Linked DNA regions of Jeotgalibacillus aurantiacus. The main gene of each other region encodes a partner of the protein of the gene in region 2 in a complex. Links are inferred from orthologs where the notes say so. Each region holds a gene or a part of one and is shown on either strand. Other genes may lie near its edges.

Region 1 (4,124 bases), on a different replicon or contig from region 2:
TCTGTAATGAGGTCATCCTCTTTTAGACGATGAAGCTGACGGATTTTATCTTCATAATTTCCTCCGGGCTGTTCAGTCTGACCGAGCTCCACGTCTGCTTCATAGGTAGAAGCCCCTTTAACTGAAAAGACATTCACCGCGTGGAAGATCGTAATGCCTGCTGCACCAGCTGTCCAGATTGCCCCGAAAGCGCCGGCTGTTGGCATGATAACAGTAACGCCGATCACTACAAACGCTATGCCCATTACCATCGCAAGCAACGACACACCTTTACTCGGCTTTACACGATAACGATTCATGTGATTCACTCCTTCTCGATTCCTTCGTCCTCTGTTCTACGCACGGCACACAAAAAAGTTCCCTATAAAAGGAAAACACTTCTCCTTTTATAGGGAACTTCATCGTTATACTCTGAAAATAAAGATCAATGCTGCCGTGCCCGGGATCCCGAGAATCCCTGCAATCCCGGTCGTCACCGGATTCATCGGAACGTAAAGACCGTACTCCTGTCCGAAACGGTTGACGATAAAGAGCAGCCCCAGCCCGACAATCCACTTTGTTCCTATCCGCCACATCCATTTTAAAAAAGGGACGATCCCTACCGTAAAGATCATCAATACGGTAATGAGCGTCCCTGCTCCCCACAGCCAGATCACGTGTATCCGCTCCCCCTTTATAGGATGGTCCGTATACACATTGTATGAGTGTGAAGATTATTTTATGACAATTTTCCGGTGACGGGCTTCTTTAAATAAATAGAAATAACGTGCTTCCGCCATTTTTTCTGCAGCGATCAGCTGAGGACTTTTCTCAAGGCTCATTTCAGCCAGTCCTTTTTGCTGCTGCCATTCATCTCTTGTGTCGTGCATGAGATCGACGAGCTTATCATCGAATTCCTGCTTTAGCTTCCCTTTTTTACGAAACAGCATGTAAGAGCGCTCCTTTATACGTCCCTGCGCCCTTCAAGCGCTTTTGATAAGGTGACTTCATCAGCATATTCAAGGTCTCCTCCTACCGGCAGACCGTGGGCGATCCGGGTCACTTTAATGCCGGATGGACGAAGCAGACGGGAGATATACATCGCCGTTGCTTCCCCTTCAATATTCGGGTTAGTGGCGAGGATCACTTCCTGAACCTCGTCATCCTGAAGACGTTTTAACAGATCCGGCACGTTAATGTCCTCGGGGCCGATCCCATCCATCGGAGAGATCGCACCGTGCAGAACGTGATAAAGACCTGAGTATTCCTTCATCTTTTCCATGGCAATGACATCCTTCGGGTCCTGTACGACACAGATCAGACTGCGGTCGCGCTTCTGGTCCTCACAGATGTAGCATGGATCCTGATCCGTGATATGTCCGCACACGGAGCAAAAACCGAGATTCCGCTTGGCGTTGACCAGCGCCTTGGCGAAATCAAGCACCGTGTCTTCCTTCATGCCTAATACAAAAAACGCCAGTCGGGCCGCTGTTTTCGGCCCGATTCCTGGCAGTTTCATAAAGCTGTCGATCAGCTTCGATATTGGTTCCGGATAATGCATATGGCTCCTTAAAACATCCCTGGGAGGTTCATGCCTTTAGTGAACTGTCCCATCGTAGAGTTGGTCAACTCGTCCGCTGCCTTCATTGCTTCGTTTGTTGCAGCAAGTACAAGGTCCTGCAGCATTTCGATATCATCAGGATCCACAACATCTTCTTTGATTTCTACATCTACAACTTCCTTATGGCCAGTAACGGTTACCGTCACCATTCCGCCTCCAGCTGTACCAGTCAGACGCTTTTCACCAAGCTCCTCCTGTGCCTTCGCCATTTGCTTTTGCATTTTCTGCATCTGCTTCATCATACCTTGCATATTTCCCATACCACGCATGTTTGATTACCTCCGAGTTTTTAGTCTTGAATATCAAGTAAATCTGGTCCGACAAGCTTTCGCGCTTCTTCAATCAGCGGATCTTCCTTTGCTTCCGCATCTTCTCCCTCAGGCATATCCTGATTCTGAATAAAGTCTTCGCGGATTTCGAGCCACTGATCTTCAGGCACGCCAATGACTGAATAATAAGAGCCGGTCAGCTCCTGTAAAATAGACGGCATCGTGTCGGTCAGCTTATTGTTTTCCATTGCCATCTTGCAATGAATCTCATATTTAAATTTTAACACAAAAGCGTCCTGAGATGCTGCTACAGGTTCCGCTTCGTTTAAAAGGGCAGTCAGCGACCTTAATTGCTGACGGTTCATGCTCTCAAGCATATCCCCCCAGCGACCTTTGATCTGACTGATGTCATTTTTCGTTGCGTTGCGGAGCACCTCAACGATCCGGCCAGCCTGAGCTTTATACATTGTATTCGAACGGGCTGCTTTTTTCGGTGCGGCAGGCTGCTGGGTTTCTGCCGGTGCTGCCTGAACGCCGTTTTCCTTAAGCCGTTTCAGTTCGCCTTCCAGCTGCTGGACCCGGCTGATCAGCTGCTTGAGATCCGGAATGTCCGCCGCGCTTGCCGTAGCCGCGCGCTCAACATGACACAGCTTCACAACCGCTACTTCTAAATGGGTTCTTGCATGATTCGAGAGCTTCATTTCCTGCTGGGTTTTATTTAACCCTTCAATATACTGATACAGCTGCTCCGGCTGAATCTGCTCCGCCATTTCCTTAAACGCTTCATCTGACAGCACCCGCTCCATCGAATCCTCAAGGCCCGGCGCTGTTTTATACAAGAGGAGATCACGGCTGTACATAATCAGATCCTCTGTCAGACGCACCGGATCCTTTCCGTCCTCGAGTAACCGGTGAATCAGATCAAGCGAACCGGCAACGTCATGTTCATTCAACTTTTGCATCAGGGCCGTCAGCTGATCCTGCCCGATCGAGCCTGTTACCGTCAGGGCATCTTCAACCGTCACTTTTTCACCACTGAATGAAATCGCCTGATCAAACAGACTGAGTGCATCACGCATTCCGCCCTCTGCTGCGCGGGCAATTATATGCATCGCTTTTTCGTCATACTCTACGCCGGACTCGCTGGCAATATGCATCATGCGCCCGGTAATATCATGAGACGTAATCCGTTTGAAATCGAAGCGCTGACAGCGGGAAATGATCGTGAGTGGAATTTTATGCGGTTCAGTCGTGGCCAAAATAAAGATGACGTGCTTTGGCGGCTCCTCAAGCGTTTTTAACAGAGCATTGAATGCACCCGTTGTCAGCATGTGAACCTCATCGACAATATATACTTTGTAGCGCCCTTCATTTGGCGCGTATTTCACTTTATCGCGAATATCGCGAATCTCATCCACACCATTGTTCGAAGCGGCATCAAGCTCAATCACATCCGGAATAGAGCCGTCTGTGATGCCTTTACAGATGGTGCATTCATTACATGGTTCCCTTACCGGAGCATGCTCACAGTTCACTGCCTTCGCTAAAATTTTGGCAGCACTCGTTTTCCCGGTACCACGTGGCCCGGAAAATAAATAGGCATGGGAGATTTTCTCCTGTAAGAGGGCGTTTTGCAACGTCCGCGTGACATGCTGCTGTCCAACAACATCCGCAAACTCCTGCGGCCGCCAGACGCGGTATAACGCTTGATAAGCCATGAATTACCCTCCTGTCGATCTCATAATCGTCCTTCATCCAGTATAACGCAATTCAGGCAGTCAGGAAACGATGAAGCGAAAGATGGGTCCTGAAAAATGCCCTTCTTTTTCGCAGCAAAAAAGCCACCCGGCATGAACCGGATGGCTTGATGATATAAATTAAAATGCCGTGCACCTTCTGTCGACTGACAGCCCCAAGCGTTACTTCTGCAGTTAGCTCGGTCCAGGCAACCCCGCGGCACATGAGAGCTTCCACTTAATGCTGCTTCCTTCCGGACCTGACATGGTTCATGAATTCCCATTGCGCAGGACCCGGACGTCAACACCACTTACAGAAGGCAGACCAAAAAGCATGTGCAGCCTCGAGAAGGGATTCAGTTTCGCTAGAGCGGATTGCGAATACAGGGCACCGCTAATTCCCCACCTAGCACGGCAAAAATGAGACCAGTAATCATAAACGCCATTTGACGACGCAAAATTTAGTATACTATCTGTCCGCTAAAAAATCAATCAGGATCTTTTAACTGGCTCTTCTTC
Region 2 (5,469 bases):
GAACCATTTTTAGATAGACCAAATGCCCGTTGACCAGGTGTAAATCTGCCACGGTATGATAAAAATATGATTAAAAAGGAAGAGGGTGGAATGGATGAAACTAGTTGTCGCTGTCGTACAGGATCAGGACAGTAATCGTTTATCAACTGCATTAATGAAGAATAATTTCCGCGCTACAAAGCTTGCGAGTACAGGAGGCTTTTTGAAGTCGGGGAATACAACATTTATGATTGGTACAGAGGATGCCAGAGTGGATAAGGCGCTTGAGGTGATTAATGAGAGCTGCCGTTCACGGGAGCAGATGGTTGCACCTGTATCGCCGATGGGCGGAAATGCGGATTCTTACATTCCTTATCCGGTTGAAGTTGAAGTTGGCGGAGCCACGGTTTTCGTTCTGCCGATTGAACAGTTTCACCAATTCTAAGCAGACGGAGTGAGTCGATCACATGAAAATTAATCAGGATCTGCGTGTGGGAGCGAACCGTCTTCAAAATGGCCCCCAGGCTCAGCCGAACAGCCAGTTGAAGTTTGGTGATCTTGTTCAGAAACAGGACCAGAAGCTCCAGACAGATCAGCTTGCGAGGCTGATGGGGGATGTGACGGCAGCCGGTGATCGCCTGGCACGCTCACGTAATTTTAAGGATCTCGCCAAGTTTAAAATGCTCGTAAAGCGTTTTGTGAAGGAAACCGTTGAATATGGCATGAATTTAAAGCAGTCCCATTCATGGAATGAATTCGGTGAGGCCGTAAGCTGCGACTCGTGGAAACGATTGATGAAAAGCTGGCAGCCCTGACGGAGAGTGTCATGAAGAGTGAAAAGGATTCGATTGATGTGCTTGATCAGATCGGCGAAATCAAGGGTCTGCTGATTAACTTATATACGTAAAAATGAGGGATTTACATGGCTGAATCGTGGGAAGATTTACAAAAACGGCAGCCGCTTGCTGCAAAAATGCTGATGAACAGCCTGCAGAAAAACCGTGTGGCGCATGCTTATCTTTTTGAAGGTGTGCGCGGCACGGGTAAAAAGGAAATGGCATTATTTTTAGCGAAGGGATTGTTTTGCCGGCAGCCGATTGAAGGCGTTCCGTGTATGGAATGTGATCAGTGTCACCGGATTGCGCAGGGAAATCACCCGGACGTTCATGTCATTGAGCCGGATGGCTTATCAATTAAAAAAGAACAGATCCGGCTGCTTCAGGAGGAGTTCAGTAAAACAGGGATGGAATCCAGACGGAAAACGTACATCGTCAACAGCGCGGATAAGATGACGGTTCAGGCCGCCAATTCCCTGCTGAAATTTCTTGAGGAGCCGCATCCGTCCACGACTGCGATTTTACTGACTGAGCAGATGCATCAGATGCTTCCGACGATTTTGTCCAGGTGTCAGCACGTTGGGTTTAAGCTGCTGACTGCTGTTTTCTTTAAGGAAAAGCTGGTAGAAGAGGGCGTTCATCCGACGATGGCCTCCGTCTTGTCCAAACTGACGAATCAGGTGGAGGAAGCGGTTGAGCTGAGTACGGATGAGTGGTTTGTACAAGCCCGAAAAATCATGTTAAAATTATACGAAGTGCAAAAGACGGATCCCTTTGAAGCCATGACACGGGTTCAAAGCGATTATCTGCCGCATTTTAAAGAGAAATCACAAATTGATCAGTCGCTCGATTTGTTTCTTCTTATATATAAAGACCTCCTCTATATCCAGACGGAAAAGCTTGACCACCTGTCTTATCCGGACTGGCTTGATACGTTTCGTACAGATGCACTCCAAACGTCAGCGCGTCAATTATCCGACCAGCTGGCTGTCCTGTTAGAGGCCAAACGACAATTGCAACAGAATATGAATACACAGCTGCTTATGGAGCAGCTGATGCTTAAATTGCAGGGGGGATCTGCACTTGTATGAGGTAGTAGGTGTCCGCTTTAACAAAGCGGGTAAAATATATTATTTCGACCCGAATCAGCTGAACGTAACGGTTGATGATTATGTGATCGTCGAGACGGTCCGCGGGGTCGAATACGGTAAAATTGTTACTGATGTCAAGGAAGTGGACAAGAATGATGTGGTCCTGCCACTGAAAAAGATTGTCCGTCTTGCTGATCAGAAGGACCGCCTTTCTGTTCAGGAGAATAAAGAAGAAGCCATGCATGCTTATGAGGTTTGCTCAAGTAAAATCAGTGAGCATGATTTAGATATGAAGCTCGTGGATGTGGAATACACATTTGACCGCAATAAAGTGATTTTCTATTTTACCGCGGATGGCCGGGTGGATTTCCGGAACCTTGTAAAGGATCTGGCATCTGTGTTCAGAACCCGGATTGAGCTTCGGCAGATTGGTGTCCGCGATGAGGCGAAAATGCTTGGCGGAATTGGTCCATGTGGCCGTATGCTTTGCTGTTCAACGTTTCTCGGAGATTTTGAGCCGGTATCGATCAAGATGGCAAAGGACCAGAATCTGTCGTTGAATCCGGCGAAGATTTCCGGACTGTGCGGCCGTCTGATGTGCTGTCTGAAATATGAGAATGACGAATATGAAGCAGCAAAAGAGGAAATGCCGGACCTTGGTTCCTTTGTTCAAACACCTGAGGGAAGAGGAAAAGTCGTCGGGCTGAACATGCTTGAACGCGTTCTTCAGGTTGAAATGAAGGAGCAGGACCGTACGCTTGAGTACACACTTGAAGAAATTATGAATCAGGATGTTGCATCAATTCAAGCCACAGAGTAATGAGGTGGAGTTCGTGGATAAGAAGGAGTTCTTTGATTCAGTTGCCAATATGGAACAGCAGATTGGTCAATTGTATCAGCAGCTTGGCGAATTAAAGCACAATCTTGCTGATATGATGGAAGAGAATCATTCACTGCAGATTGAAAATGAGCATCTGCGCAGAAGGCTGGAACAGCTGGGGAACTCACAGGAGCCTGCCGCCGGCAACAAACGTGGCGGTAAAGGAAAAGCGTCGGAAGCTGACAGCCAGAGCACAGACATAGGAGAAGGATATGACAACCTTGCCCGTCTTTATCACGAAGGCTTTCACATTTGTAACATTCATTTTGGAAGCCCGCGTAAAGATGAAGATTGCCTGTTTTGCCTGTCCTTTTTAACGAAAAAATAACGAACATAAAAGGCTGGCGTTGCGCAGTCCGGATGGTGATGCTGTCCGGCTTGTGTCATGTCAGGCTTTTTTTCATGATCATGAGAGGAGAAAAAAGCATGAACTTAATAGGTGATGAGCGGCTGGACTATCTGCTTGCAGAGAACTTAAGAATTATTCAAAGTCCAACCGTTTTCTCCTTTTCATTAGATGCGGTGCTGCTCGCGCGATTCGTCTCTGTCCCGATTCAAAAAGGGAGCCTGATTGACCTTTGCTCAGGCAATGGGGTGATTCCGTTACTGTTGAGCTGCCGGACAAAAGGAACGATTACCGGGGTCGAAATACAGGAGCGGCTCGCTGATATGGCACAGCGCAGCTTTAATTACAATGAATTATCAGACCGTCTGCGGATGATTCAGGAGGATCTGAATGTGGTAACGCCACAGCTCGGTCATGCGAAACATGATGTGGTGACCTGTAATCCCCCGTATTTTTTAACGCCTGGAAAAGAAGAACTGAATGAAAATGATCATCTGACGATTGCCCGTCATGAAATCATGTGTACCCTTGAAGATACCGTGCGTGTCAGCAGTGAATTGCTGAAGCAGGGAGGAAAGGCTGCGTTTGTTCACCGTCCAGGGCGTTTGTTAGATCTGATTACATTGATGCGTCAATACCGTCTGGAGCCAAAGCGGATTCAATTCGTCTACCCGAAAGAGGGAAGGGAAGCGAATACGATTTTAGTGGAGGCGGCAAAGGATGGAAAAGCAGACGTGAAAATTTTGCCTCCATTATATGTGTATGATGAAAATAATGAATACACACCTGACATGAAGGAGATTTTATATGGAAAGAGAGACTGACCATTATTTTTATGTCCTTTATTGCCGGGATGGTTCTTACTACGGCGGCTATACCATTGATCTTGATCGCAGGCTCGAGCAGCATAATGCCGGGACCGCCTCAAAATATACGAGAACGAGAAGGCCGGTTGAAATGATTCATCATGAAATGTTTTCGACAAAACGGGAAGCGATGCAGGCTGAATATGCGTTTAAAAAACAGACACGTCGCCAAAAAGACCGTTATTTAGAAGAGAGGAGGGAATGTCATGCTTCAAACGCAACAAAGCTTTCATCAACCTGACGCAGGAAGGTTATATCTCGTTCCGACTCCGATTGGAAATCTCGAGGATATGACATTCAGAGCGGTCAGAATCTTACAGGAAGCTGACATCATTGCGGCAGAGGATACACGCAATACGATGAAGCTGTGTAATCATTTTGAGATTTCGACAAAGCTTGTCAGTTATCATGAACATAATAAAGAAGAAAGTGGGCGCAAGCTGATCCAGCAGCTGCTTGAAGGGAAGCAGGTCGCGCTTGTCAGCGATGCCGGCACGCCTTGTATTTCAGATCCGGGGTATGAGCTTGTGAAGCTTTGTCTTGCTGAAGGCATTAATGTCGTACCGCTGCCTGGAGCCAATGCGGCCGTCACAGCACTGATCGCCTCGGGACTCGTTCCACAGCCGTTTTACTACTACGGGTTTCTCCCAAGACAGAAAAAAGAGAAGCGGGAAGAGCTCGTTTTCTTATCAACAATGCCGGCTTCCTTCATTATATATGAATCACCGCACCGTCTGAAGGATACGCTGAAAGAACTAAAAGAAGCGGTGGGACCGGAGAGGCAAATGGTGATCTCACGTGAGCTGACAAAAAGGTTCGAGGAATTTATCCGCGGTTCGGTGGAAGAGTGCCTGACGTGGGCCGGTGAAACGGAGCTTCGCGGAGAATTTTGCCTCGTCATTGAAGGCGGCTCAAAAGAAGAATGGCAGCAGGAGGAAGGCGTCTGGTGGTCAGAGCTTTCATTGAGTGAGCACGTGGAGCATTATATGCAGGAGAAATCGATGACCTCAAAAGCGGCCATTAAGGAAACAGCAAAGGATCGCGGATTGCCAAAGCGCGATGTGTATCAGGATTATCATGTTGATCATTAAAGAAAACAGCTCTTTCGGGGGCTGTTTTTTGGCGTGGCAGTGGGGAGGTTGTGGGAATTGTTGTGTTACCGGAAAATTTTGTATCGATTCACTATTTAATTGTATTGTTCAATGAATGTAATGTACTGTTTCACAGATTTATTGTTCTGTAATGCTATTGAAGCACTGGAATTGTTATACTCATCAGGTAGAGTGTACGGATTCAGCAGTCAGATTGTATCGTTTCAACAATGTTTTGTATTGTTCCGCGTGTTTTGACCGGCCGCATTTACCTAACAACCCGCATCGAGGCCGCAAAAAAAAGCTGCTCCTCATCGGAACAGCTCAAATGTTACTTATTGATTAAGCACCTTGAAGGTTGCTTTGGATTTCCTTGATTA

The links.
Region 1: holB (region 2) and dnaX share a complex: the UniProt entries of both Bacillus subtilis proteins name them as parts of the DNA clamp loading complex. The link is inferred for Jeotgalibacillus aurantiacus from one-to-one orthologs.

Annotation. Positions count from the first base shown.
Region 1 is NZ_JACNMS010000011.1:13,645-17,768, reverse strand. Bases 1,239-4,124 are described here. They hold dnaX (DNA polymerase III subunit gamma/tau), read right to left. Parts: upstream 3,588-4,124; coding sequence 1,890-3,587; downstream 1,239-1,889. Other genes in these bases: tadA (tRNA adenosine(34) deaminase TadA), read right to left, coding at 4,094-4,124; H7968_RS17615 (YbaB/EbfC family nucleoid-associated protein), read right to left, coding at 1,549-1,869; recR (recombination mediator RecR), read right to left, coding at 1,239-1,540. Also shown: H7968_RS17635 (SHOCT domain-containing protein), read right to left, coding at 1-299; H7968_RS17630 (pro-sigmaK processing inhibitor BofA family protein), read right to left, coding at 405-656; H7968_RS17625 (YaaL family protein), read right to left, coding at 714-929; more of recR, read right to left, coding at 944-1,238. UniProt on the Bacillus subtilis protein: Part of the beta sliding clamp loading complex, which hydrolyzes ATP to load the beta clamp onto primed DNA to form the DNA replication pre-initiation complex.
Region 2 is NZ_JACNMS010000010.1:5,457-10,925, forward strand. Bases 15-2,903 are described here. They hold holB (DNA polymerase III subunit delta'), read left to right. Parts: upstream 15-901; coding sequence 902-1,906; downstream 1,907-2,903. Other genes in these bases: H7968_RS17450 (cyclic-di-AMP receptor), read left to right, coding at 95-424; H7968_RS17465 (PSP1 domain-containing protein), read left to right, coding at 1,899-2,726; yabA (DNA replication initiation control protein YabA), read left to right, coding at 2,740-2,903. Also shown: more of yabA, read left to right, coding at 2,904-3,114; H7968_RS17475 (tRNA1(Val) (adenine(37)-N6)-methyltransferase), read left to right, coding at 3,213-3,956; H7968_RS17480 (GIY-YIG nuclease family protein), read left to right, coding at 3,940-4,239; rsmI (16S rRNA (cytidine(1402)-2'-O)-methyltransferase), read left to right, coding at 4,205-5,089; H7968_RS17490 (AbrB/MazE/SpoVT family DNA-binding domain-containing protein), read right to left, coding at 5,432-5,469. UniProt on the Bacillus subtilis protein: DNA polymerase III is a complex, multichain enzyme responsible for most of the replicative synthesis in bacteria.